DNA from 3 places in the Dechloromonas denitrificans genome. Region 1 is predicted to be linked to each of the others. Evidence: predicted binding sites of a transcription regulator. Region 1 holds the regulator's gene; each other region holds the start of a gene.
What was found. The regulator sigma-54, encoded in region 1, starts transcription at its own class of promoters, with help from an activator protein. The targets are predictions, from matches to a motif close to TGGCACGCTTNCTGCTNA.
Positions count from the first base shown of each region.

Region 2: a site for sigma-54 is predicted at 4,331-4,348, ahead of glnA (type I glutamate--ammonia ligase). Genes of this name have one in related genera too.
Region 3: a site for sigma-54 is predicted at 4,464-4,481, ahead of KI614_RS05105 (circularly permuted type 2 ATP-grasp protein). Genes of this name have one in related genera too.

Region 1 covers NZ_CP075187.1:3,408,290-3,416,031, reverse strand. The annotation lists gene KI614_RS16135 (VanZ family protein) at 1-521, opposite strand, end outside; gene KI614_RS16130 (sodium:solute symporter family protein) at 657-2,153, opposite strand; gene KI614_RS16125 (pseudouridine synthase) at 2,239-2,889, opposite strand; gene recA (recombinase RecA) at 3,155-4,183, shown strand; gene recX (recombination regulator RecX) at 4,176-4,619, shown strand; gene lptB (LPS export ABC transporter ATP-binding protein) at 4,616-5,353, shown strand; gene KI614_RS16105 (RNA polymerase factor sigma-54) at 5,382-6,851, shown strand; gene hpf (ribosome hibernation-promoting factor, HPF/YfiA family) at 6,867-7,190, shown strand; gene ptsN (PTS IIA-like nitrogen regulatory protein PtsN) at 7,245-7,691, shown strand; gene hprK (HPr(Ser) kinase/phosphatase) at 7,701-7,742, shown strand, end outside.
Region 2 covers NZ_CP075187.1:3,015,852-3,023,593, forward strand. The annotation lists gene KI614_RS14300 (efflux RND transporter permease subunit) at 1-2,274, shown strand, start outside; gene KI614_RS14305 (DUF4124 domain-containing protein) at 2,275-2,736, opposite strand; gene glnA (type I glutamate--ammonia ligase) at 2,842-4,257, opposite strand; gene KI614_RS14315 (cation diffusion facilitator family transporter) at 4,450-5,622, opposite strand; gene KI614_RS14320 (rhodanese-like domain-containing protein) at 5,670-6,122, shown strand; gene KI614_RS14325 (hypothetical protein) at 6,129-6,887, opposite strand; gene KI614_RS14330 (hypothetical protein) at 6,887-7,330, opposite strand; gene KI614_RS14335 (CHAT domain-containing protein) at 7,341-7,742, opposite strand, start outside.
Region 3 covers NZ_CP075187.1:1,082,615-1,090,356, reverse strand. The annotation lists gene KI614_RS05125 (OmpA family protein) at 1-564, opposite strand, end outside; gene KI614_RS05120 (FecR domain-containing protein) at 568-1,005, opposite strand; gene queF (NADPH-dependent 7-cyano-7-deazaguanine reductase QueF) at 1,174-2,016, shown strand; gene KI614_RS05110 (alpha-E domain-containing protein) at 2,065-3,012, opposite strand; gene KI614_RS05105 (circularly permuted type 2 ATP-grasp protein) at 3,015-4,427, opposite strand; gene KI614_RS05100 (acetyl-CoA C-acyltransferase family protein) at 4,631-5,812, opposite strand; gene KI614_RS05095 (CobD/CbiB family protein) at 5,836-6,759, opposite strand; gene KI614_RS05090 (CoA pyrophosphatase) at 6,823-7,416, opposite strand; gene KI614_RS05085 (hypothetical protein) at 7,413-7,670, opposite strand; gene KI614_RS05080 (TIGR02281 family clan AA aspartic protease) at 7,680-7,742, opposite strand, start outside.

The DNA.
Region 1 (7,742 bases):
TCCGGCGACAGCGGGACGAGCAGCCAGAGGCCAAGCAGGGTCAGGCCGAGTTCGGCGTGTGGAATCGGGGCGATGACCTCATCCTGCCAGGCTGAAATCCGCGCAAAAACGCGTGGCCCGACGCTTTGGGCCCACATCGCACCGAATAATCCGCCCAGACTGTTGCAGGCCAGATCAAGATTGGACGGGACGCGCGACGGAAGCCAGCTTTGTATGGCTTCCATGCCAAAACTGACGCCGCCGGCTAGCAGCACGGCGAGTACAAGTGCGGTCAGCCGTCCCGGCAGACCATAAAGCGCCAGGGTCAAAAAGAAGCCGAGTGGCAGGTAGACCGCGACATTGGCGGCCAGGTCAAAGAAGGTCCAATAGCGCGGCAGGCCGCCTTCGAGAAAGGCAAAAGGTGAAATGCCGGTGTCGCGCCAGCCGGTAAACGGGTGCAGGCTGCCGTAGATGACCAACCCGAGCCAGGCGAGTGCAAGGTAGCGGGAAAGCAGGATGGGGCCGCGGGAAAACTGGGACATGTCCCAATTTTATGGACTATCGACGGTGCCGTCAGCCCTTATCTTTGGTAACAATCATTCTGTTTTGGTTGCAGCGCGCCCCGCTTCCGACTCAATGTCAGGTGATCGTGACTTATCGGGCCATTTGAACCCGTTTTAATGGCGGTGCGGATGTTCTGCCGTGTGGTGGGTTTCCGCTGCGGCGCGATGGTGCAAGGCGCTGTGCATGTCTTCGAGCGGCATGGCATGGCCGACCCATTGCGGCAGCAAGGATCCGGCGACCATGCCCGTCATGCTGACGGCCAGGCCGATCAGTTGCGGCGGGACAAGACTGGCTTCGCCGACCAGCAGTTCGATCAGCAGCCATGAAACGAGGCCGCCGAAAATGGCACAGAGCGCACCCTGCGTGCTGGCGCGCCGCCAGAAAGCACCGAAGAACAAGGGAACGAAAGCACCGGCCAGCGTGACTTTGTAGGCATTTTCAACCATCTTGAAAATGCTGGCGTTGGAGTTGAGCGCAAAGCTCAGGACGATGCAGGCAAAGACGACGATCGAAGCTCGCATGACCATCAGGAAGCGACGGTCATCCATGTGTGGAAAAAAGCCGCGGATGATGTTTTCCGAAAAAGCGACCGAAGGTGCCAGCAAGGTGGCCGACGAGCAACTCATGATGGCCGATAGCACGGCGCCGAAGAAAATGGCTTGGGCAAAGACCGGGGTGTGTTGCAGGACAAGGGTTGGCAGGACGAGCTGCGAATCGGTCTGCAGCAGGCCGTTGAAAAGTTCAGGGTCGATCAGCGTTGCCGAATAGGCGATGAACATTGGCACAAAGGTGAAGCAGAAGTAGATCGAGGCACCGAGCACCGAACCCCAGAGCGCAATTTTCTGGCTCTTGGCGGAGGTGATGCGCTGGAAGACATCCTGTTGCGGAATCGAGCCGAGCATCATCGTCATCCAGGCGCCGAGAAAGGTCAGCCATTGCCAGGGGTCGGGCGGCGGAAAGAAATCGAGCTTGCCTGCGGTCGACGCGTGATTGATGACCAATTCGACGCCGCCGGTCAGGCCGGAGACGATATAGCCGATGTACAGCATGCCGCCCATGATGACGCCCATCTGGACGAAATCGAGAATGGCGACCGAGAGCATGCCGCCGAAGGTGGTGTAGGTCAGCACGATGGCGGCGCCGAGGATCATGCCGGCGCTCTGGCTGATGTAGCCGCTGGTCACGACATTGAACACCAGGCCGAGCGCCTTGATCTGGGCCGACACCCAGCCGAGATAGCTGGCCACGATGCAGAGCGTGGTGAGGACTTCGACGCTGCGGTTGTAACGCATCCGGAAATAATCGCCGAGCGTCAGGATATTCAGCTTGTAGAGTTTATTGGCGAAAAAGAAGCCGGCGATGATCAGGCACATGGCCGAGCCGAATGGGTCGGCAACGACGCCGCGCAAGCCCTCCTTGACGAAGGTGGCGGAAACGCCGAAGACAGCTTCGGCACCAAACCAGGTGGCAAATACGGTTGCGGTCACGACCGGCAGCGGCAGGTGGCGTCCGGCGACGGCAAAGTCTTTGGCGCTATGAACGCGGGTTGCCGCAAACAGGCCGATGCCGATGGAAACGAGCAGGTAAAGGACGACGAACCAAATCAGCATTTTTGCGCGGTCGACCGTGGCAAGAGGTTGAAAACGCGGGAATTATACGGTCAATGCGGGTTGTCGTTGCGCTTGCCCGAAGCGTTCAGAATGGAACCGGGCAGTGAAATTCCAGGCGCTCTTCGGTCAGTGGGTGAAAGACCGCCAGATCGCGGGCGTGCAATTGCAGGCGGTCGGCCATGAATTCAGCTTCCCCGCCGTAAAGATCGTCACCGAGAATGGGGTGGCCGATCGACAATAAATGAACCCGCAACTGGTGCGAACGGCCGGTCACCGGCTCCAGTTCGACGCGGCTGCTGCGGCCATCTGCGGCGGTCGACACAACGCGATAGCGCGTCAGTGAGGGGCGGCCAAGCTCGAAGTCGACCATCTGCTTCGGCCGGTTCGGCCAATCGACGATCAGCGGCAGGTTGATTTCGCCACTCTTGTTTTCCGGCTGGCCGATCACTACGGCGACGTACAGCTTGTCCACCTTGCGGTCCTGGAACTGGCGCGACAGCCGGCGGTGCATTTCCGGCCCGCGTGCAAAAACCAGCAGCCCCGAGGTTTGCATGTCGAGCCGATGGACGGTCAGCGCATCGGGAAAATCGCGCTGAACCCGGGTCAGCAGGCAATCCTGCTTCGCTTCGCCGCGCCCCGGCACCGACAGCAGGCCATGCGGCTTGTTGACGATGATCATCGACGGGTCGGTGTAAAGATAATCGAGGGGGGCGAGCGGGGGCGGTGAATACGTCATTGGCGGAAAATCTGCAGGCGGCGAAATGGCAAGGCAGCAATGCGGACTTGCATTCGCAGGGCGCCAACGGTATAACTGTAAATATACACAGTATATTGTGTGTCGTGCGCTGCTCGCTATACGCAAAGCTTCGACGAAAGGTGTGGAGCATACGCATTCACCGTCGGCGGTGTCTATCGGTAGTGATCATGAACCCGGTAACTGCAATTTCTATTCCATCTTTGGCCCCTGTGCCATAATTCCGTCAAATTCTAGAGGTATGCCCATGGACGACAACAAGGCAAAGGCGCTCGCCGCAGCGCTGCAACAGATCGAAAAGCAGTTCGGCAAAGGTTCCATCATGAAGATGGGCGATGCTGAAATTGACGAAGGCATTCAGGTTGTCTCGACCGGTTCGCTCGGTCTGGACATCGCATTGGGCGTTGGCGGTCTGCCGCGTGGCCGTGTAGTTGAAATCTACGGTCCGGAATCCTCAGGCAAGACGACGCTGTGTCTGCAGGTCGTTGCCGAAATGCAAAAGCTCGGCGGTACTGCGGCCTTCATCGATGCCGAACATGCGCTCGATCCGCAATATGCCCAGAAGCTTGGCGTCAATGTCGGCGACCTGCTGATCTCGCAGCCGGATACCGGCGAACAGGCGCTGGAAATCGCCGACATGCTGGTGCGTTCCGGCTCGGTCGACATCATCATCGTCGACTCCGTCGCCGCCCTCACCCCGCGCGCCGAAATCGAAGGCGAGATGGGCGACCAGATGGTCGGCCTGCACGCCCGCCTGATGTCCCAGGCGCTGCGCAAGCTGACCGCCAATATCAAGAAGACCAACACGCTGGTCATCTTCATCAACCAGATCCGGATGAAGATCGGCGTCATGTTCGGTTCGCCGGAAACCACCACCGGCGGCAATGCCCTCAAGTTCTACGCTTCCGTCCGCCTCGACATCCGCCGTATCGGCGGCATCAAGAAGGGCGATGAAGTGATCGGCAGCGAAACCAAGGTCAAGGTCGTCAAGAACAAGGTTTCCCCGCCTTTCCGCGAAGCCATTTTCGACATCCTGTACGGCGAAGGCATTTCCCGTCAGGGCGAAATTGTCGAAATGGGCGTCGCCCACAAGCTGGTCGACAAATCCGGTGCTTGGTACGCCTATAAAGGCGAAAAAATCGGCCAGGGCAAGGACAACGCTCGCGAGTTCCTGCGTGCCAACCCCGAAATTGCCCAGGAAATCGAAGCCGGCATTCGTGAGGCAGCCAGTACCAACGTCATCAAGCCGGTCAAGGCTGCCAAGGCTGATGCCTGATCCGGTTGTTGCGCTGCGTGTTGCGGCTCTTCGACTTCTGACCCGGCGTGATCACAGCCGGGCGGAGTTGAAGACCAAACTCGCCGCGCAGGCAGAATCCGAGGAACAGCTCGATGCTGTCCTCGAAAGACTGCAGACGGAGCGCCTGCTCTCGGATTCCCGTTTTGCCACTCAGCGCGTCGTTGCCCGGGCCGGACGTTACGGCAACGCCCGGTTGCGCCAGGAATTGCGCCAGACCGGCGTGAGCGACGATGAAATTGCAGCCGCCTTGCCGGAAGCAGGGGACGAGACCGAGCGTTGTCGTCAGGTTTGGGCGAGAAAGTTCAAGCAGTTGCCGCAATCGGCTGAAGAGCGCGGCAAACAGATGCGATTTTTGCAATATCGAGGTTTTTCCGGCGACGCCATACGCCGAGTGATGCGCGGAGCCGAAGAATGACGGACAAGAAGATTTCCACGCTGGCTGCCCACAACCTGAAGAAGCGCTACAAATCGCGCACGGTGGTTGAGGATGTGTCTTTTGAGGTCAAAAGTGGAGAGGTCGTTGGTTTGCTCGGGCCGAATGGTGCCGGCAAGACAACCTGTTTCTACATGATTGTCGGTCTGGTGCCGGCTGATGGCGGCGAGGTTTACATCGACGATGCGAAGCTGACTCACCTGCCGATGCACAGCCGGGCCCGCCAGGGCTTGTCCTATCTGCCGCAGGAGGCTTCGGTCTTTCGCAAGCTGAATGTCGAGGAAAACATTCGCGCCGTGCTGGAACTGCTCGATCTGCCCGAGAAAGAGTTGAATGACCGGCTGGAGGGCTTGCTCGGTGAACTGCATATCGGCCATGTCCGTCACGTCAATGCAGCGGCTCTTTCCGGCGGCGAGCGCCGGCGTGTCGAAATTGCCCGGGCCCTGGCAACCAGCCCGCGCTTCATTCTGCTGGATGAGCCGTTTGCCGGGGTCGACCCGATTGCGGTGCTTGAAATCCAGAAAATCATCCGTTTCCTCAAGGAGCGGGGCATCGGGGTGCTGATCACCGATCACAACGTGCGTGAAACCCTGGGCATTTGCGATCACGCCTACATCATCAGTGCGGGGCGCGTTCTGGCTGCTGGCCGTCCGGATGAAATCGTTGATAATGAAAGTGTGCGCAAGGTTTACCTTGGCGAGCATTTCAAGCTCTGACCGATAAGCAGCGTCCCTACCCCATTCGATGAAACCGGCTCTTCAACTCAAGCTTTCCCAGCATCTGGCCCTGACGCCACAGTTGCAGCAATCAATCAAATTGCTGCAACTATCGACGATCGAGATGCAGCAGGAAATCGAGCGCTATCTGCTTGAAAATCCGATGCTCGAACGGGATGATGATGCCGGAACGGAGTCTTATTCTTCGGCCCAGCAATTCGATGCGCCAAAGAGCGACGAAGGGGAGCGCGAACAGCGGGCTGAGCGCGATGAACGGGATGCGCGTGAAGAGCGCGAGCAGGATATCCCGAGTGCGCCATCCGACGTCGATGACGATCGCTGGTCATCCGATGCCGGTACCTATACCGGGGCTGGTCGCGATGAGGACGATGACAGCGACAGCCACGACATCCATGCCGCAACAACCAGTTTGCGCGATCACCTTGGCTGGCAATTGGGCATGACCCAGCTGTCGGACCGGGATCGCAGCCTGGTGCGTTTCCTGATCGAAGCGCTTGATGATGATGGCTATCTCTCGGCGTCTCTCGACGAGCTGTGGGAAACCCTGCCGCCCGAGTATGAAATCGAGCTGGAGGAGCTGGAAATTGCGCTTCGCCATATCCAGAGTTTCGATCCGACAGGTATCGGTGCGCGTGGGCCGAAAGAATGCCTCGCCCTGCAACTGAAGGTTTTGCCGGAAAACCCGGTGCGCAACCTGGCGCTGACCATTGTCGAGCAACACCTTGAATTACTCGCTGCCCGCGACTTTGCCAAAATCCGTCGTCTGACGGATTGCGAAGATCCCGCCCTGAAAGCGGCACACAGCTTGATCGTCAGCCTTGATCCTCGCCCAGGCGCACGTTTTGCAGCCATTGAAGCGCGCTATATCACCCCGGACGTGATGGTTCGCAAGCTCAAGGGAAAGTGGACGGCTTATATCAATCCGGATGCCTATCCGCGTTTGCGGATCAATCGGTTGTACGCTGAAATCCTGTCACGCCAGCGTCGAGGAAACGGCAACATGACCGGCCAGCTGCAGGAAGCACGCTGGCTGATCAAGAATGTTCAGCAACGGTTTGAAACGATTCACCGTGTTACCCAGGCGATCGTCGATCGTCAGCGCCAGTTTTTCGAGCATGGCGAAGTGGCGATGCGTCCGCTCGTGCTGCGCGAGATTGCCGATATTCTCGGTTTGCACGAGTCGACCGTGTCACGCGTTACCAGCCAGAAATACATGGCCACGCCGCGCGGTATCTTTGAATTGAAATACTTTTTTGGCAGTCACGTTGCCACCGATACCGGTGGTGCGTGTTCTGCAACGGCCATCCGGGCACTGATCAAACAACTGATCGGCGCAGAAGATGGCAAGAAGCCCTTGTCGGATAGCCAATTATCCGAAATACTAGGCCAGCAGGGAATCGTTGTAGCCCGACGCACAGTAGCCAAATACCGTGAATCGCTTAACATCCCGCCGGTCAATTTACGCAAGACCCTGTAGAGAGAGGAGAAAAGCATGAATCTGCAGATCACTGGTCACCATATCGACGTTACCCCTGCTTTGCGCGAGTACGTTGAAAACAAACTTGACCCTGTTGTTCGCCATTTCGATAAAGTCACCGGCGTTAACGTGATTTTGTCTGTCGAGAAGCTCAAGCAGAAAGCAGAAGTGACCGTCCACGTTCCGGGCAAGGACATGCATGTCGAAGAGTCCGGTGACGACCTCTACGCAGCGATTGACTCGATGTTCGACAAGCTTGATCGCCAGGTCCAGAAATACAAGCAAAAAGTTCAGGATCACCATCGCGGTGAAAAGCCTGTCATTCTCGCGGCTGAATAATTGCCGTTCGGCCGCAGCCACCGCGCTGCGGCCCATGCATCACTGAATTTTCCTATGAACCCCTTAGCCAATATTCTGTCAGCCACCCAGGTCATTCTTGATCTTGAGGCCGGCAGCAAAAAGCGGGTCTTCGAACAGGCCGGCATGCTTTTCGAGAGTCATCTCGGGCTTGCCCGTGCGGTTGTCTTCGAAAGCCTCTTTGCCCGTGAAAAACTGGGTTCGACCGGTCTTGGGCAAGGTATTGCCATTCCGCACGGTCGGATCAAGGGCCTCAAGCAGGCTGCCGGTGCTTTCTTGCGTCTGGCAACTCCCGTACCGTTCGACTCGCCGGATGGGCGTCCGGTCAATCTCCTGTTCGTGCTGCTGGTTCCAGAGCAGGCGACCGAGCAACATCTCCAGATTCTTTCCGAACTGGCCCAGCGCTTTGCCGAAAAACCATTCCGGGAAGCCTTGCTTGCGGCAAGCGATCCTGCCGCTGTGGTTACCCTGTTTCAGGCCTGAGCCAGTTACGTGCGTCACATCAGCCTGACCCAGCTCTACGAAGATAATCGG
Region 2 (7,742 bases), 390 kb from region 1:
GCCAAGGGCGGTGACATCATCGTGCTTGGCAAAGATCTCGAAAAGCGCATTGCCAGCTTGCAGGCTGGCTTGCCGCTCGGCCTCGAAATCGGCACGGCAGCAAGCCAGCCGGACGCCGTCAAGCGCTCGGTCCAGGCCTTCGTCCAGTCGCTGGCCGAAGCCGTCATCGTCGTGCTGCTCGTCACCTTCGTCAGCCTTGGGCTGCGCGTCGGCATGGTCGTCGCTATCTCGATTCCGCTGGTTCTCGCCGCGACTTTCCTCGCCATGCAGTTCTTCAACGTCGGCCTGCACAAGGTGTCGCTTGGCGCCTTGGTCCTGGCGCTCGGCCTGCTGGTCGACGATGCGATCATCGCCGTCGAAATGATGTGGGTGAAGATGGAACAGGGCTGGGAACGCACCCGGGCGGCGTCCTTTGCCTACACCAGCACGGCCGGCCCGATGCTTTCCGGAACGCTGGTCACGGTGGCCGGCTTCATTCCGATTGCACTCGCCAAGTCATCGACCGGCGAATATGCCTTCGCCTTCTTCCAGATCAACGCCGTTGCCCTGCTGATTTCGTGGCTCGCCGCCGTCGTCGCCATTCCCTGGCTCGGCTACAAACTGCTGCCCGACCCGCGCGCACCGCATGTGCCGGGCATGGTCGAGCGCCGCTTGCCACGCCTCGCCCGACTGGCCGAAAAAATCGGCCTGTCCGGCCCGCCGCAGGGTGACGAGCACGATGTATACGGCACGCCGTTCTACCGCCGCTTCCGCCAGTTGGTCGGCTGGTGCGTGCATCACCGCAAACTGGTGATCGCCATTACCGTGCTGCTTTTTGCGTTGTCGATTGTCGGCATGGGCAAAGTCCAGAAACAGTTCTTCCCGAATTCGACCCGCCTCGAACTGAACGTCGAGCTACGCCTGCCGGAAGGCGCGTCAATCGCCGCGACTGATGCCGAAACGCGCCGTCTGGAGCAGTGGCTGGACAAGGACAAGGCTGAGTTCGATCATTTCGAGCACTACATCACTTACGTCGGCTCGGGCTCGCCGCGCTACTACCTGGGCCTCGACCAGCAATTGCCGGCGAGCAATGTCAGCCAGTTCGTCATCGTGACGCGCGATGTCGCGGCGCGCGAAGCCTTGCGCGGTCGACTGATCCATTTGTTCGAAAATGACGGATTCGCCGCACGGGCCAATATTGCCCGTATCGAAAATGGTCCGCCGGTCGGTTATCCGGTCCAATTCCGCGTTTCGGGTGACGATATCGACACCTTGCGCAAGACGGCCGCCAAGGTTGCCGAAATCATGCGTAGCGATCCGGAAATTTCGAACGTCAATTTCGACTGGAGCGAGCTCTCGAAGGCGGTCGACATCGAGATCGACCAGGACAAGGCACGACTGCTCGGCGTTTCCAGCCAGGATCTCGCTGCGCTGCTGAATATGTCGCTCAACGGCTACACCGTGACCAGCTATCGCGAAGGCCTGAAGAGCATCGATGTCGTGCTGCGCGGCGACCGTGAAGAACGCACCCATCTGTCGATGCTGGCCAATCTTTCGGTCCCGACACGCAGCGGCAAGAGCGTCCCGTTGAGCCAGATCGCCCGCCTCAAGCATGATTTCGAACCTGGCCTGATCTGGCGTCGCGACCGTCTGCCGACAATCACCGTGCGCGGCAACCTGTACGGCAAGATTCAGCCGGCCACGGTGGTCGACCGCATCAATCCGGAAATTGCCAGGATTCAGGCAGCCCTGCCCGAAGGCTACCGCATTGCAACCGGCGGTTCGGTCGAAGAGTCGGCCAAGGGTTCAAGTTCGGTCATGGCCGGGATTCCGCTCTTCCTGCTTGCCGTGATCACCATCCTGATGATCCAGCTGCAAAGCGTTTCGCGCGTCGTCATGGTGCTGCTGACCGCGCCGCTGGGCATTATCGGGATTGCGCTCTTCCTGCTCGTCTTCCGCCAGCCCTTCGGGTTCATGGCCCTGCTCGGCACCATCGCGCTATTCGGCATGATCATGCGCAATTCGGTGATCCTGGTTGATCAGATCGAACAGGATCTGGCGGCCGGCAAGCCCCGCTGGGAGGCGATTGTCGAATCGACGGTGCGCCGCTTCCGGCCGATTGTGCTGACTGCGGCCGCGGCGGTGCTGGCAATGATTCCGCTATCGCGCAACGACTTCTTCGGGCCGATGGCCGTGGCCATCATGGGCGGCCTGATCATCGCCACCGCCCTGACCCTGCTCTTCCTGCCGGCGCTTTACGCCACCTGGTACAAGGTCAAGGCTCCCGCGCACTGATCAGCGCAGGTTGGCAAGTTCCTTCTGGATCGCCTGGATGTTGCGCTCATGCTGCGCCACGCGATCCTTGTAAGGCGCAACGCGATCGCGGCTATCGGTAGCCCCCGGACGCACGGCTTCCTGCTCGGCCAGGTCCTTGCGCGCCTGATCTAGGCTGCGCTGCTCGCCGGACAATTCCTGTTCAAGGATATGACGGCGATCGCCATCACGGGCTTTCTGGGTATCTTCCTGCACCTTGGGGAAGCTGGAAGGTGTCGGACTGGCCGAGGCGCGTGGTGCTTTCGGTGCCGGCACGGCAGTTTCCGGGCTGAGCGAGACAGCTTTGCAATTCTTGTCGAGGCGTGACGTCGAAATAATGGTGCTGCCGCCATTGGCATCCGGGCATTTATAAATCGACTGGGCATGTGCCGGCAAACCGCAGGCAAGCCCCAGGAGGGCAAAGGCAAAACGTGTCATTGTCATTATTTCCTAGTGAAGCTTTAGTGTAGCGGACTTAAGTCCGACACCTCTATCCTGTAGACAAAAAAAGGGCGGGAAATCCCGCCCTTTCTTGAGTACCGAACTCGCTTAGCAGGAGTAGTACAGATCGAACTCGACCGGGTGCGTGGTCATGCGAACGCGATTGACTTCGTCCATCTTCAGGTTGATGAAGGACTCGATCCACTCGTTGGAGAAGACACCACCACGAGTCAGGAACTCGTGGTCAGCTTGCAGAGCGGCCAGCGCTTCTTCGAGGGAAGCACAAACGGTCGGGATCAGCGCGTCTTCTTCCGGCGGCAGGTCGTACAGGTTCTTGTCAGCCGGATCGCCCGGGTGGATCTTGTTCTGGATACCATCCAGGCCGGCCATCAGCAGCGCGGCGAAGCACAGGTACGGATTGGCGATCGGATCCGGGAAACGGGTCTCGATACGACGAGCCTTGGTCGAAGCAACGTACGGAATGCGGATGGAAGCAGAACGGTTCTTGGCGGAGTAAGCCAGCTTGACCGGTGCTTCGTAGTGCGGGACCAGACGCTTGTAGGAGTTGGTACCCGGGTTGGTGATGGCGTTCAGGGCCTTGGCGTGCTTGATGATACCGCCGATGTAGAACAGGGCCAGTTCAGACAGACCTGCATAGCCGTCGCCGGCGAACAGGTTCTTGCCGTCCTTCCAGATCGACTGGTGAACGTGCATGCCCGAGCCGTTGTCGCCAACGATCGGCTTCGGCATGAAGGTGGCGGTCTTGCCGTACTGGTGAGCAACATTGTGCACCACGTACTTCAGGATCTGGGTCTGGTCGGCGCGCTTGACCAGGGTGTTGAACACGGTACCGATTTCGCACTGACCGGCAGTGGCGACTTCGTGGTGGTGAACTTCAACCGGGCAGCCGAGGGCTTCCAGGGTCAGGACCATGGCCGAACGGATGTCGTGCAGGCTGTCGACCGGGGGAACCGGGAAGTAGCCGCCCTTGACGGTCGGACGGTGGCCGGTGGCGCCATTGCCGTCGTTCTTCTCACCCGAACCCCAAGCCGCTTCAGCGGAATGGATCTTCAGATTACAGCCCGACATGTCGACATTCCACTCGACGCCGTCGAAGATGAAGAATTCGGGTTCCGGACCGAAGTAGGCGGTGTCGCCGATACCGGAGGACTTCAGGTAGGCTTCAGCGCGCTTGGCGATGGAGCGCGGGTCACGGTCATAACCACGGCCATCGGCCGGATCAACGACGTCACAGGTCAGGACGACGGTGGTTTCGTCGAAGAACGGATCGATATAGGCGGTAGCCGGGTCCGGGTTCAGTTGCATGTCGGAGGCTTGAATGCCCTTCCAGCCAGCGATGGAGGAACCGTCGAAAGCGTGGCCGTTTTCGAACTTGTCTTCGCTGAAGGCGGAAACCGGCACGGTGACGTGCTGTTCTTTGCCACGGGTATCGGTGAAACGGAAATCGACGAACTTCGCGTCATTTTCCTTGATCAGATTGAGTACGTCTTGCGGGGTTGCCATAAGCGTCAGTCTCCTAAGAAAACAAGTTGCCGGACGATCCGGCAGAAATCACAATAAGTCGAACGCAGAGGATTTAGCAGAAAGCATGCCAAAGACTCACAGAACAGCTTTACATTTTGCCACAACGAGATGCGTGATTTAAGCAAAGAATGCGCGCACGCAATTGGTGCGGAAATAAATCGCAACGCACCATCACGGTGCAACCGTGCACACCAGTCTAATTCGGCTGATGGTCGAGCCACTTTTCAGTCGCCCAGCCAACGAGCGCTCGATCGCGATCAGAGAATCCAGCCCGGCAAATTCGGCGTGATCGAAAAACACCTCAACCTCGACCCGACCGTTCAGATAATGCAGCAAAACCCTGAGCGGTGGCGGCAAGCCGTCCAGCAAGGGCATCACTTCTTCAAGCAAAGCTTCGCGCCCCGGCAAGCGGGAAGCAGAAAGATCCGGATCGACATCATCCTCGGGATCAATGTGCACAAGCACATCCAGCACTTCCGGATGGGCCAGAAGAACATTGGCGCGGGCCGTTTCTGCAATTCGATGCCCTTCCGAAACGCTGATCCGCGAATTGACCATGACGTGCGCGTCGACCAAGGCCTGATGGGCCATGCGTCGGGTACGCAACTCATGCAAGCCAAGGACGCCCGGCGTGGTCACCAGGGTTTGGCGGATAGCCTCAACCTGGACTTGATCCAGACCGGTATCGATCAACTCCTTGAGCGCCCCCCAGGCCAGTTCGCCGCCCATGCGCAAAATCATGAAACCCATCAGCGCAGCCGCCAGCAAATCGAGGAAAGACCAGCCCAGCAAGGCACCGCCAATACCGACAACCACGACCAGCGCCGAAGCGGCATCGGCTCGCGTATGCAGCGCATTGGCAATCATCAGTTGCGAACGCAGGCGCTCGGCTACCTGGATCAGGTAGCGATACAAACCTTCCTTGGCCACGACGGTGGCGATTGCCACCCAAAGTGCGGATAGCTCAACCGACGGCAAGGCCTCAATGTGCTGCAAGCGCATCCCGGACTCCCACAGGATACCGCCACCGATCAGGGCCAGCGAGGCGCCGAGAATCAGGGTCGCCGCCGTTTCGACCCGTGCATGGCCGTAGGGATGTGCCTGATCGGCGGGATGGGCACTTTGTCGGCTGGCATAGATCACCAGAAAGTCCGACAGCAAATCCGAAAACGAGTGCAGGCCATGAGCAACCAGCGACTGCGAATGAGCCAACCAGCCGACAATCAACTGAATCACCGTCATGACGAGGTTGACCGCAACACTGACCCAGGTCGCACGCTGCGCCTCACTGGCGCGGTCGACGGCACTTGCCGCCTGAAAATGCTCGGAATGTTCGTGCGCCATGTCCTCTGCCCTATACTGTCGGACCAGAATTTTAGCAGCCAAATATTATGGGCAAGTTAACTGAGATCATCCTGCTGGCGCAGCAACGCGCCCAAGCCATGGGCGCTTCCTACAAGGGCGCCCTGACGCCCGTAGAGGCGGCCGAGTTTTTGGCACTTTCCCCTGAAGCCAGGCTGGTCGACGTCCGGACCCGGGCCGAATGGGATTGGGTGGGGCGCGTTCCGCAAGCCATCGAAATCGAATGGAATCAGTATCCGGGCGGCACGCGCAATCCAGACTTCCTGGCGAAACTCAAGCGCCAGCTTGCCCCCAATTCGCCGATCCTGTTTCTCTGCCGCAGCGGAGCGCGCTCCGATGGCGCGGCCAGCGCAGCAACCGAAGCAGGCTACGACCAGTGCTACAACATCCTGGAAGGTTTTGAAGGCGACAAGGATGCCAGCGGCCATCGCGGGCAGCTTGGCGGCTGGCGCCATGCCGGCCTGCCGTGGACGCAAGGCTGACCGCAGCTAGCCGGTCAGCCCTTTCAGGCCGGTATAGATCGACATGAGCGTTGTGCACAAAGCAACGGCGGCACTCCCCAAGTCACTCCAGCGAGTCATCGAGTCGGTCAGTCCACTATTCCCCAAGCCGCCAACCCCGGCCGTCCGCAAACGGGCCAGAAACTGCTGGTGCTTCTGAAAGCGCCTGTCCGACCAGCGGAACAACCACAGCCCGGTAATAAAACTCAGGCCGATACTGGCTGCAAACTCGACAAACTCGCGCACTTCAACCGCATCCTGCGGCCACAGGGGAACCTTGTCGAGCCACGCGGTAATCCCGCTCATGCCGAATACGGCAAGCCCTGCCACCAGAAAAGCCAGTAGCACACCAGGCAAAAGTGGAACACGGGCCGCGCGGGCAAATGCGAAGCCGAATGGCAAGGGCAACAGCAGGGCAAAAACGCGCAGATAGAGAACCTTCGCGTCATAAACAAATACCATCAGCCATTGACCGAGGAGCAAAAGCAACAATGGCAGGAGCAGGCAGGCAACGGCCAGCGACAGATTCCGGTCCGGTGCCGAAAACGCTGCATCAACCGGCATCGCAACGACCGTCTCCCCCACCTGCGCAGGAGAAACAGCCTCGGCCGGCGTACGGGATGCAAGCTCGGCTTCGAGTTGGGAAATCCGTTCCAGCAACGGTTTGACGAGAAACAGATCACGGTGGCAAACCGGACACACCAAAGCTTCGTCGGCAATTTCCGAAGCGCAGTACGGACATTTCATTATTTGACCACGTTCAGCGTCATCACGACCTGGCTGCTCCGCCCTTCACTGTCCTGAACGATAATTTGAATCTGGTGCTCGCCGGGCGGCGTTTCTGCACCGGGCAGATCGAGGCCGGCTTCGCTCAGACCCGGCTTAACTCGGGCCAACAGGTCAACCGGTTTGGCCTTGAGGTAAATGACCTTGGTCGCCGCTGCATCGATCTTGGCCCCGCCTCGCGCCTCGAAAGCCACTTTCAGATCAAAAGGTGAAGTCAGGTTCGTCAGATCGGGCGTCAGAATCTTGATCGCCGGCCCGCGCGTAATTCCTCGCGTTGCCAGCACGCCGGCCCCGGCAGGCAACTTGGCTTCATCGGCCTTGATCAAGGTGACCGCATCGGCAGAAAACGCCAGCAACATACCGACCAGGGCAACCCCGGCCATTTTCAAATTGGATTCAGACATTCACTTTTCCTCAATCGCCAACCAAAACAAATGGTGCCCAGAATAGTGGATGAGCATAGCTGAAAACCGGCTTTCCCGTCTTGGCATCAACCTTGCCCGCCCCATCAACCATCCCGAGCATTGCCTGACGCAAAGCCTCGGCCTTGCCCAAGGCTCGATCCGCCGACTGGCGGCGGAACAAATCGGTCATCAAACCGCGAGCAGCCTCGGTTTCGACCGGCCAGTTCGAAACCAGCAAGGCGCGCGCGCCGGCATAGAAAAAGGCTCGCCCCAGCCCAGAGACGGCTTCACTGCCCGAACCTTCTCCTGCCGCCGTATTGCAGGCGGACAAAACCACCCAGTCAGCATTGAGCTTGAGCGAGAGAATTTCCTCCTGGGTCAACAAACCATCCCCGCTGCCGCCGCTAACCCC
Region 3 (7,742 bases), 1.1 Mb from region 1:
TCTCGGCTCTTGCGTATTGTCTGGCGTCTTGACCAGTTGGTTACGTTCGCCATGCGACTCAACCGTCAGTTCGCGAGCTTTCAAGCCTTTTTCCTTGAGCATTTCCGCCACGGCCTTGGCACGTTTCAGGGAAAGTGCCTCGTTGGTCTTGTCATTGCCCGCCGTATCGGTGTGACCAATGACTGAAATATCGGGGGCCGGGCGTGTGTTTGCATCCTCAAGAATCTTGGCAAGCAAGGCCAGCGACTCCTTGGTCAGCTTGATGCCGCCACTCTCGAAGTAGAGCAGGAAGTGCGCCGGCAATTTGGGGCGAGCCGCCATGGCATCGCCAAAATCCTTTTCGAGTTTGACCAGATCGACGGCAACCGGCGGTGCCGAACCATCGGCTGGAACAGCGTGGCGTGCAGTGCTGATGACCTGCTCACCCTTTTGTCCCTTGACGATAACCTGCCCCGTCGTACCATCCGGACTCTCCAGCAGGACAACATAGGATTTCGGGGCGCAGGCGGTCAGGGCAAGAATGCACGAACCGGCCAGAAAGCATTTGATAAGTTTGGTCGGCATGGCTTACTCCTCGACCTTGACCAGAAACTGGGTTCCCCGAACCCCGATCGAACCGCTGGGCGTCGCAATCGTCACGGCGTCCGGCTTGAGCTTGGCAATCACGCCGGACACATAATTCAGGCTGCCCTTGCCCAGCTTGCTGCCCATTTTCAATTTACCCTGGGCCGGTGCGTAGAGATATTCATCAACCGTCAATTCGCTGTCGGCGCCGAGCGACATCATGGTTTCATCCTTGAAAGTCACGCCCATGCTGCTTTTCGGGCCCGTCTTGAGCTTGCTGCCGAGCATGACCGGCGTGCCAACCTCGGCCTTGACCTGCTTGCCGGCCGTCGTGACGCTTGCCTCGCCTGTCACAGTTTTGACATAAGCAATCACCGCATCGTCTGCCCAGACAGAAAAAGCGGAAAACAGGATCAATACAAAAGCAAGAATATGCCGCATGGCATCCTCCATGGATTAGCAAACCAGCCGCCGGCCAAGCATCAACAGCTCGCGTATGGCAAACGGCATATTCAACAACAGCATGATTATGCACATTTCACATTGTTTCGCCATCAGATCAATTCGCCGGACAGGGCACAAGTCGCTCCGAGCCGCTAAAATTGGCTCATGAACGAAATCCGTATCGACCCCAGCCAGCACTCTCCTTTGGGCAAAGCCACGGCCTACCAGGCTGAATACGCCCCCGAACTGCTTTTCCCCATCCCACGCCAGATCAAGCGTGACGAGTTGGGTATCGGCCCCGGCCCCCTGCCCTTTGTCGGCGAAGACCTGTGGAATGCCTACGAACTTTCCTGGCTCAACCCGAAAGGCAAGCCGGTCGTCGCCCTCGCCACCTTCCGGGTCCCAGCTGACAGTCCATACCTGATCGAGTCGAAATCATTCAAGCTCTACCTCAATTCGCTCAACCAAACACGCTTCGATTCGACCGAAACGCTGGCCGCTACCCTGGCAAACGACCTCTCGGCCGCTGCCGGCGCGACAATCAGCGTCAAAATTGACGAACTGGGTAGTCGACCACAAGTCGAGGTCGGTTATCCGCAAGGCGAATTGCTCGACACCCTGGACATTGCCTGCGACAGTTACCAGCCGATGCCAGAAGCGCTTGCCACGGTCGACGGCCCGATTATTGAAGAAACGCTGTATTCGCACCTGCTCAAATCGAATTGCCTGGTCACCGGCCAGCCGGACTGGGCCATGGTCGTCATCCGCTATCGCGGCAAACCGATCGACCGCGCCGGCCTGTTGCGCTACATCATTTCCTTCCGCGGCCACAACGAGTTTCACGAACAGTGCGTCGAGCGCATTTATACCGACCTCGAGCGTCAATGCGCGCCACAGTCGCTGGCCGTCCATGCTCGCTACACCCGGCGCGGCGGACTGGACATCAACCCGTTCAGAAGCAGCGGCGAATTTCCGGCGCCGGGCAACCAGCGCGAAGTTCGCCAATAAAAAAGGGAGGTCGCGGTCGACCTCCCTTGTTATGTCAATTTGACTGGCTCAGGCGGCTTCAGCCATCGGCACCAGGAAATCCTTGCTGATCCCGTCACCCAGCGCGTAGATGCGGTCCATGAAATCGGTCAGCCACTTGTGCAAGCCTTCGGCCAGGATATCCTCGACCCGGGCGTAGTGCAGTTGGGCGTGCAGCAAGCCGGCCTGGCGCTGCGTTTCGCCGGAATGACTGTTGGCGATCAACTCAAGGTTCTTGACCACGCCATTCATGCAGAAATGCAGGGAGCGCGGCATGTCGTTGCGCAGGATCAATAGCTCGGTGACGCGTTCCGGCGTGATGACGTCGCGGTAAACCTTGCGATAGACCTCGAAAGCGGACACCGAACGGAGCAAAGCCCCCCACTGGTAAAAGTCGGTTGCCCCTTCGTCACCGTGCGGCCGCAGGACGTGATATTTGATATCGAGAATGCGCGCCGTATTGTCCGCCCGCTCCAGCAGCGTCCCCAGGCGAATGAAGTGGAAGGCTTCGTCCTGCAACAAGGTTCCGATCGTCACGCCGCGCGACAGCGAGGAGCGCATCTTGACCCAGTCGAAGAACTCGCCGATGCCGGCGTTGAGAATCTGCTCGAAACTCTTTTCGCGCGCCTCCAGCCAGGTTGAATTCAGCGTTTCCCACATTTCACTGGTCACCGTGCCACGCACGGCATGGGCATTCTCGCGTGCCAGGCGCAGGCAACTGTAGATCGACGAATAATTGTTCGGATCTGTGACCATGAAACGCAGCACATTTTCGGCGTTGACCGTGTCGTAATGCTCGGCATAGGCCGTTTCCAGACTGTTCAGCGCGATGATCGCATTCCAGTTCTGGTTGGCTGCATCGAGCGATTGCGGGACGAGCGACATTTGCCAGGTGACATCGAGCAAACGGGCGAGGTTCTCGGCCCGTTCGATATAGCGGGACATCCAGAACAGGTGGTCGGCAGTACGTGAAAGCATGATCAGTCCTCCAGAATCCAGGTGTCTTTGGTACCGCCACCCTGAGATGAATTGACGACGAGGGAGCCCTCGGTCAGCGCAACGCGCGTCAAGCCGCCCGGCACCATGTTCACGCACTGCCCGGAAGACAACACGAAGGGGCGCAGGTCGAGGTGACGCGGCGCCACACCGGCCTCGACGAAAGTCGGGCAATTGGACAAGGCGAGCGTCGGCTGCGCAATGTAGCCATCCGGTTTGGCGATCAGCAGCTGGCGGAAACGCTCGATTTCATCCTTGCTTGCGGCCGGACCGACCAGCATGCCGTAGCCACCGGCACCATGCACTTCCTTGACGACCAGCTTGGGCAGATTGGCCAGCACATAAGACAGCTCGTCCGGCTTGCGGCACATATAGGTCGGCACATTGTTCAGCGTCGGTTCTTCGCCGAGATAGAAGCGAATCATCTCCGGCACATAGGGGTAGATCGACTTGTCGTCAGCCACACCGGTCCCGATGGCATTGGCCAGCGTCACATTACCCGCCTGATAGGCACGCAGGATGCCGGGCACGCCGAGGGCGGAATCAGCCCGGAAAACGAGCGGATCAAGGAAGTCATCGTCGATTCGGCGATAGATCACATCGACACGCTGTGGACCCTGCGTCGTCTGCATGTAGACGACTTCATCCTTGACGAAGAGATCGCGCCCTTCAACCAGCTCGACGCCCATCTGCTGAGCCAGGAAAGTGTGTTCGAAATAGGCGCTGTTATACGCGCCGGGTGTCAGCACGACGACTGTCGGGTCGCTCACGCCATTCGGCGCCACGGCACGCAGTTTTTCGAGCAACAGGTCGGGATAATGCTGAACCGGGGCCACCTTGTGCTTGGCGAACAACTCGGGGAAGAGCCGCATCATCATCTTGCGGTCTTCGAGCATGTAGGAAACACCGGAAGGAACGCGCAGATTGTCTTCGAGTACGTAAAACTCGCCGGCGCCGGCCCGCACGATATCGACACCGGCAATGTGGGCATACACCCCCCCCGGCACATCGACGCCCTTCATGATCGGGCGATACTGGGCATTGTTCAGGATCTGCTCTGCAGGAATCTTGCCCGCCTTGAGGATTTCCTGATCATGGTAGATATCGTGCAGGAACATGTTCAGCGCCTTGACCCGCTGGCGCAGCCCTGCCTGCATGGCCTTCCATTCGGCCGAAGGAATGATGCGCGGAATGATGTCGAAGGGAATCAGCCGCTCTTTGCCGGCTTCTTCACCGTAGACCGCGAAAGTAATGCCGACCCGGTGGAAGGCCAGATCCGCCTCGGCCCGCTTTCGGGCAATACGCTCCGGCGGCGTCGCCTTCAGCCATTCATCGTAACCCTGATAGTGGGCTCGTACGCCACCATTGGCGTCGATCATTTCGTTGTAGAAGTTCATAGTGGGCTCTTCGCTGAGGATGCTCTCATTAGTGATTCAGCAGGTTCCATGCCACTGTCAAAAACATTGATAAATCAGTGCATTAGAATTCAAAGCCGGAGACTGATGCCCCATGGCAGTGCGCGCACAGATCAAACTGGTGCAAATAAAAAACCCGCCGGATCGCTCCGGCGGGTTTTGGGTAAAGCAGCTTACTGGAGCGATCAGGCGCGTTCGAAGATAACCGCGATACCTTGACCACCACCGATACACATCGTGACCAGTGCGTACTTGCCGCCGACGCGTTCCAGTTCGTACAGCGCCTTGGTGGCGATGAAAGCACCGGAACAACCGACCGGGTGGCCAAGCGCGATGGCGCCGCCGTTCGGGTTGGTCTTGGCCGGGTCGAGACCGAGCAGCTTGGAAACAGACAGAGCCTGAGCCGCGAAAGCTTCGTTCGACTCGATAACATCCATCTGGTCGAGCGTCAGGCCAGCCTTCTTCAGTGCCAGCTTGGTGGCCGGAACCGGACCTTCGCCCATCACATCGTTCGGCACGCCGGCAACAGCGTAGGAAGCGATACGAGCCATGGCCTTCTGACCGGCCTTGGCAGCCACGTCAGCAGCAGCCAACACGAAGAAGGCAGCGCCGTCGTTGATACCGGAAGCATTACCCGCGGTGACGGTACCGTCCTTCTTGAAAGCCGGCTTCATCTTGGCCAGGGATTCCAGGGTGGTACCGGCCTTGACGTATTCGTCGGTGTCAAACACCACTTCGCCCTTGCGGGTTTGCTTGACGATAGGCACGATCTGCGACTTGAAGTGGCCGGCAGCGATGGCGGCAGCAGCACGACGCTGCGATTCGACAGCGAAGGCATCCTGGGCTTCACGGGTAATACCGTGCTTGGCAGCCAGGTTTTCTGCGGTGATACCCATGTGGCCAACGCCAAACGGGTCAGTCAGCACGGCAACCATCGAGTCAACTGCCTTGGTGTCACCCATACGGGCGCCGGAACGCAGTGCCGGCATCAGGTAGGCGGCCTTGGACATGACTTCGACGCCACCGCCGATACCGTAGTCGGCATCACCCAGCATGACGTTCTGGGCGGTGGTGACAATGCCTTGCAGGCCGGAAGCGCACAGGCGGGAAACCTGCATGGCGACGGAGTCCATCGACAGACCGGCCTGGATGGAGGCGACGCGGGAAACGTAAGCGTAACGGGAGTCGGTCGGCATCGTCGTGCCAACGGTTACATAATTGATTTGCTGCGGATCAACGTTGGAACGGGCAACCGCTTCCTTCATGACGATACCGGCCAGTTCGGTCGATTCGAAATCAGCCAGGGCACCACCAAAAGAACCAATCGGGGAACGAACTGCACTCAGAACGACAACATCTCTGCTCATGTAAACCTCCTGAAAAGAATTATTCAGCCCACCAGACTGGCAAGCCCCAACAAAAACAGCAACAACATCCACAGCACCGTAGCTCGCCAGACGAGACCGACGGCACTTTGCATGAAATCCACATCGGCCGGATCACCCAGACCAAGTTCGGCACGGTCGGAAACCTCGCCGTCATCGACCACTGGCCGACCAAGCTGCACACCGAGCGCACCGGCACCGGCGGCCAGAACGATACCGAGATCACGGTCCGGCCACTGACCCGCCTGAGTACGCCAGCAATAAGCGGCATCCTCGAAATCGCCCACAATGGCGAAGGCTGCAGCAGTTGCGCGAACGGGCAACCACTCGATCATACCGAAAACCTGTCGTGAGAACACGGAGAAATCATTCCCTTCGACTAGATGGTTCTTCTTCCACTGGACATAAACGATGGCGGAGATACGGTAAAGAACCGCTCCGCACGGGCCTGGCAGCAAGACAAACCAGAGCAGCACGGCAAAAACGTGGCGATGCGAAGCGGCCAATGCGCCCTCGATCGACAATCGGGCAATATCTTCCGAGCCAAGACCATCCGTCGAGCGCCCCTGCCACTGGGCGAGCAGGCTGCGCGCCCGCTCAAGCTCACCCAACCGCAAAGCGAGCTGGATTTCAGTGTAATGGTGGCTGAACTGGCGAAAGCCCATTGTCAGGTAAAGCACACCCACATTGAAACCCAAAGCAAACAAGGGATTCAGTGAGTACAACAGGCCATAAAGCAGGGCAACCAGCCCGACCGGGAGCAAGACAGCCAGACACCAGGCCAGGACGCCGTGGCGATAAGCGCCGGCATTACAACGCGATTCGACAAAATCAGCCCACGCGGCAAGCGGGTCGGCAACCACGCGACGATAATGCAGGGGCTGTAGCTGTTCGATGAGGAAAACGGCGATCAGCGAGAGAAGGCTCATGGGGGACGAAAAATGCCGTATTCGGCTTATTTTCTTGTGCTAAAACGCCACGATACCACAAGCTCAGGCCGGATGCAGGCCAAGCCGGGCGGTCAGGGAGCGGATCATGCCGGCCGTAGCTCCCCAAATGAAATACTCTCCGTACGGCATGGCAAAAAAGTGACGCAAGGCCCCACGGTAGTGCAGAGAATGACGCTGATGATTGGCCGGGTCGAGTAAAAAGGCCAACGGCACCTCAAAGACCTCGGCAACTTCGAAAGGATCGGGGGCCAAATCGAATGGCGGTTGCACGAGGCCAACCACGGGAATAACCCTGAACCCTGTCCCTGTCCGATATTCCGGCAGGAATCCGAGGATTTCGATTTTCTCGCGCGTCAGCCCGATTTCTTCTTCCGTTTCTCGCAAGGCCGTATCGGCCGGCGACAAATCATCGTCTTCGACCCGTCCGCCAGGAAAGCTGATCTGCCCGGCATGATCCTTGAGATGAGCCGTGCGCTGGGTCAGCAGCACGGTGTAGCCGGTGGCATGCGTAACAATCGGCACAAGCACCGCCGCCGGGGTTAGCGGCTGATCCTCGGCGCCATCTTCGACAACGAAGTGACCAGACTGCGCCTCAGGCAGCAAACTGGCCCGCAAATGCTCTAGATCGACACTCATGCGCCCGGCAATTCATCCTCAATTTCAGCGTTGACCGCGGACAAGGCATCCTGCAGCGTTTCTTCCGACAGGCAGTTGATCGACGTCGCCAGCATATCGGCGGCCTCGACTGCACCCACCGGCAGACGCTTGCTGTCGAGCGAAGCAATCAGCGCGGCAGAGATACCGACAACGCGCAAAATAGCCTGTCGCTCTCTCATCAGCATTTCAAGCTCTTCGCGTAAAAGCGCTATTTCCTGATCACGTTGCGGCATTTTTCTCTCCTAGAATCGTTTTTTAAGTGTCATTGTCCCGCCGTCGCGCTGCATTTCCATCCGGTTGAGGAA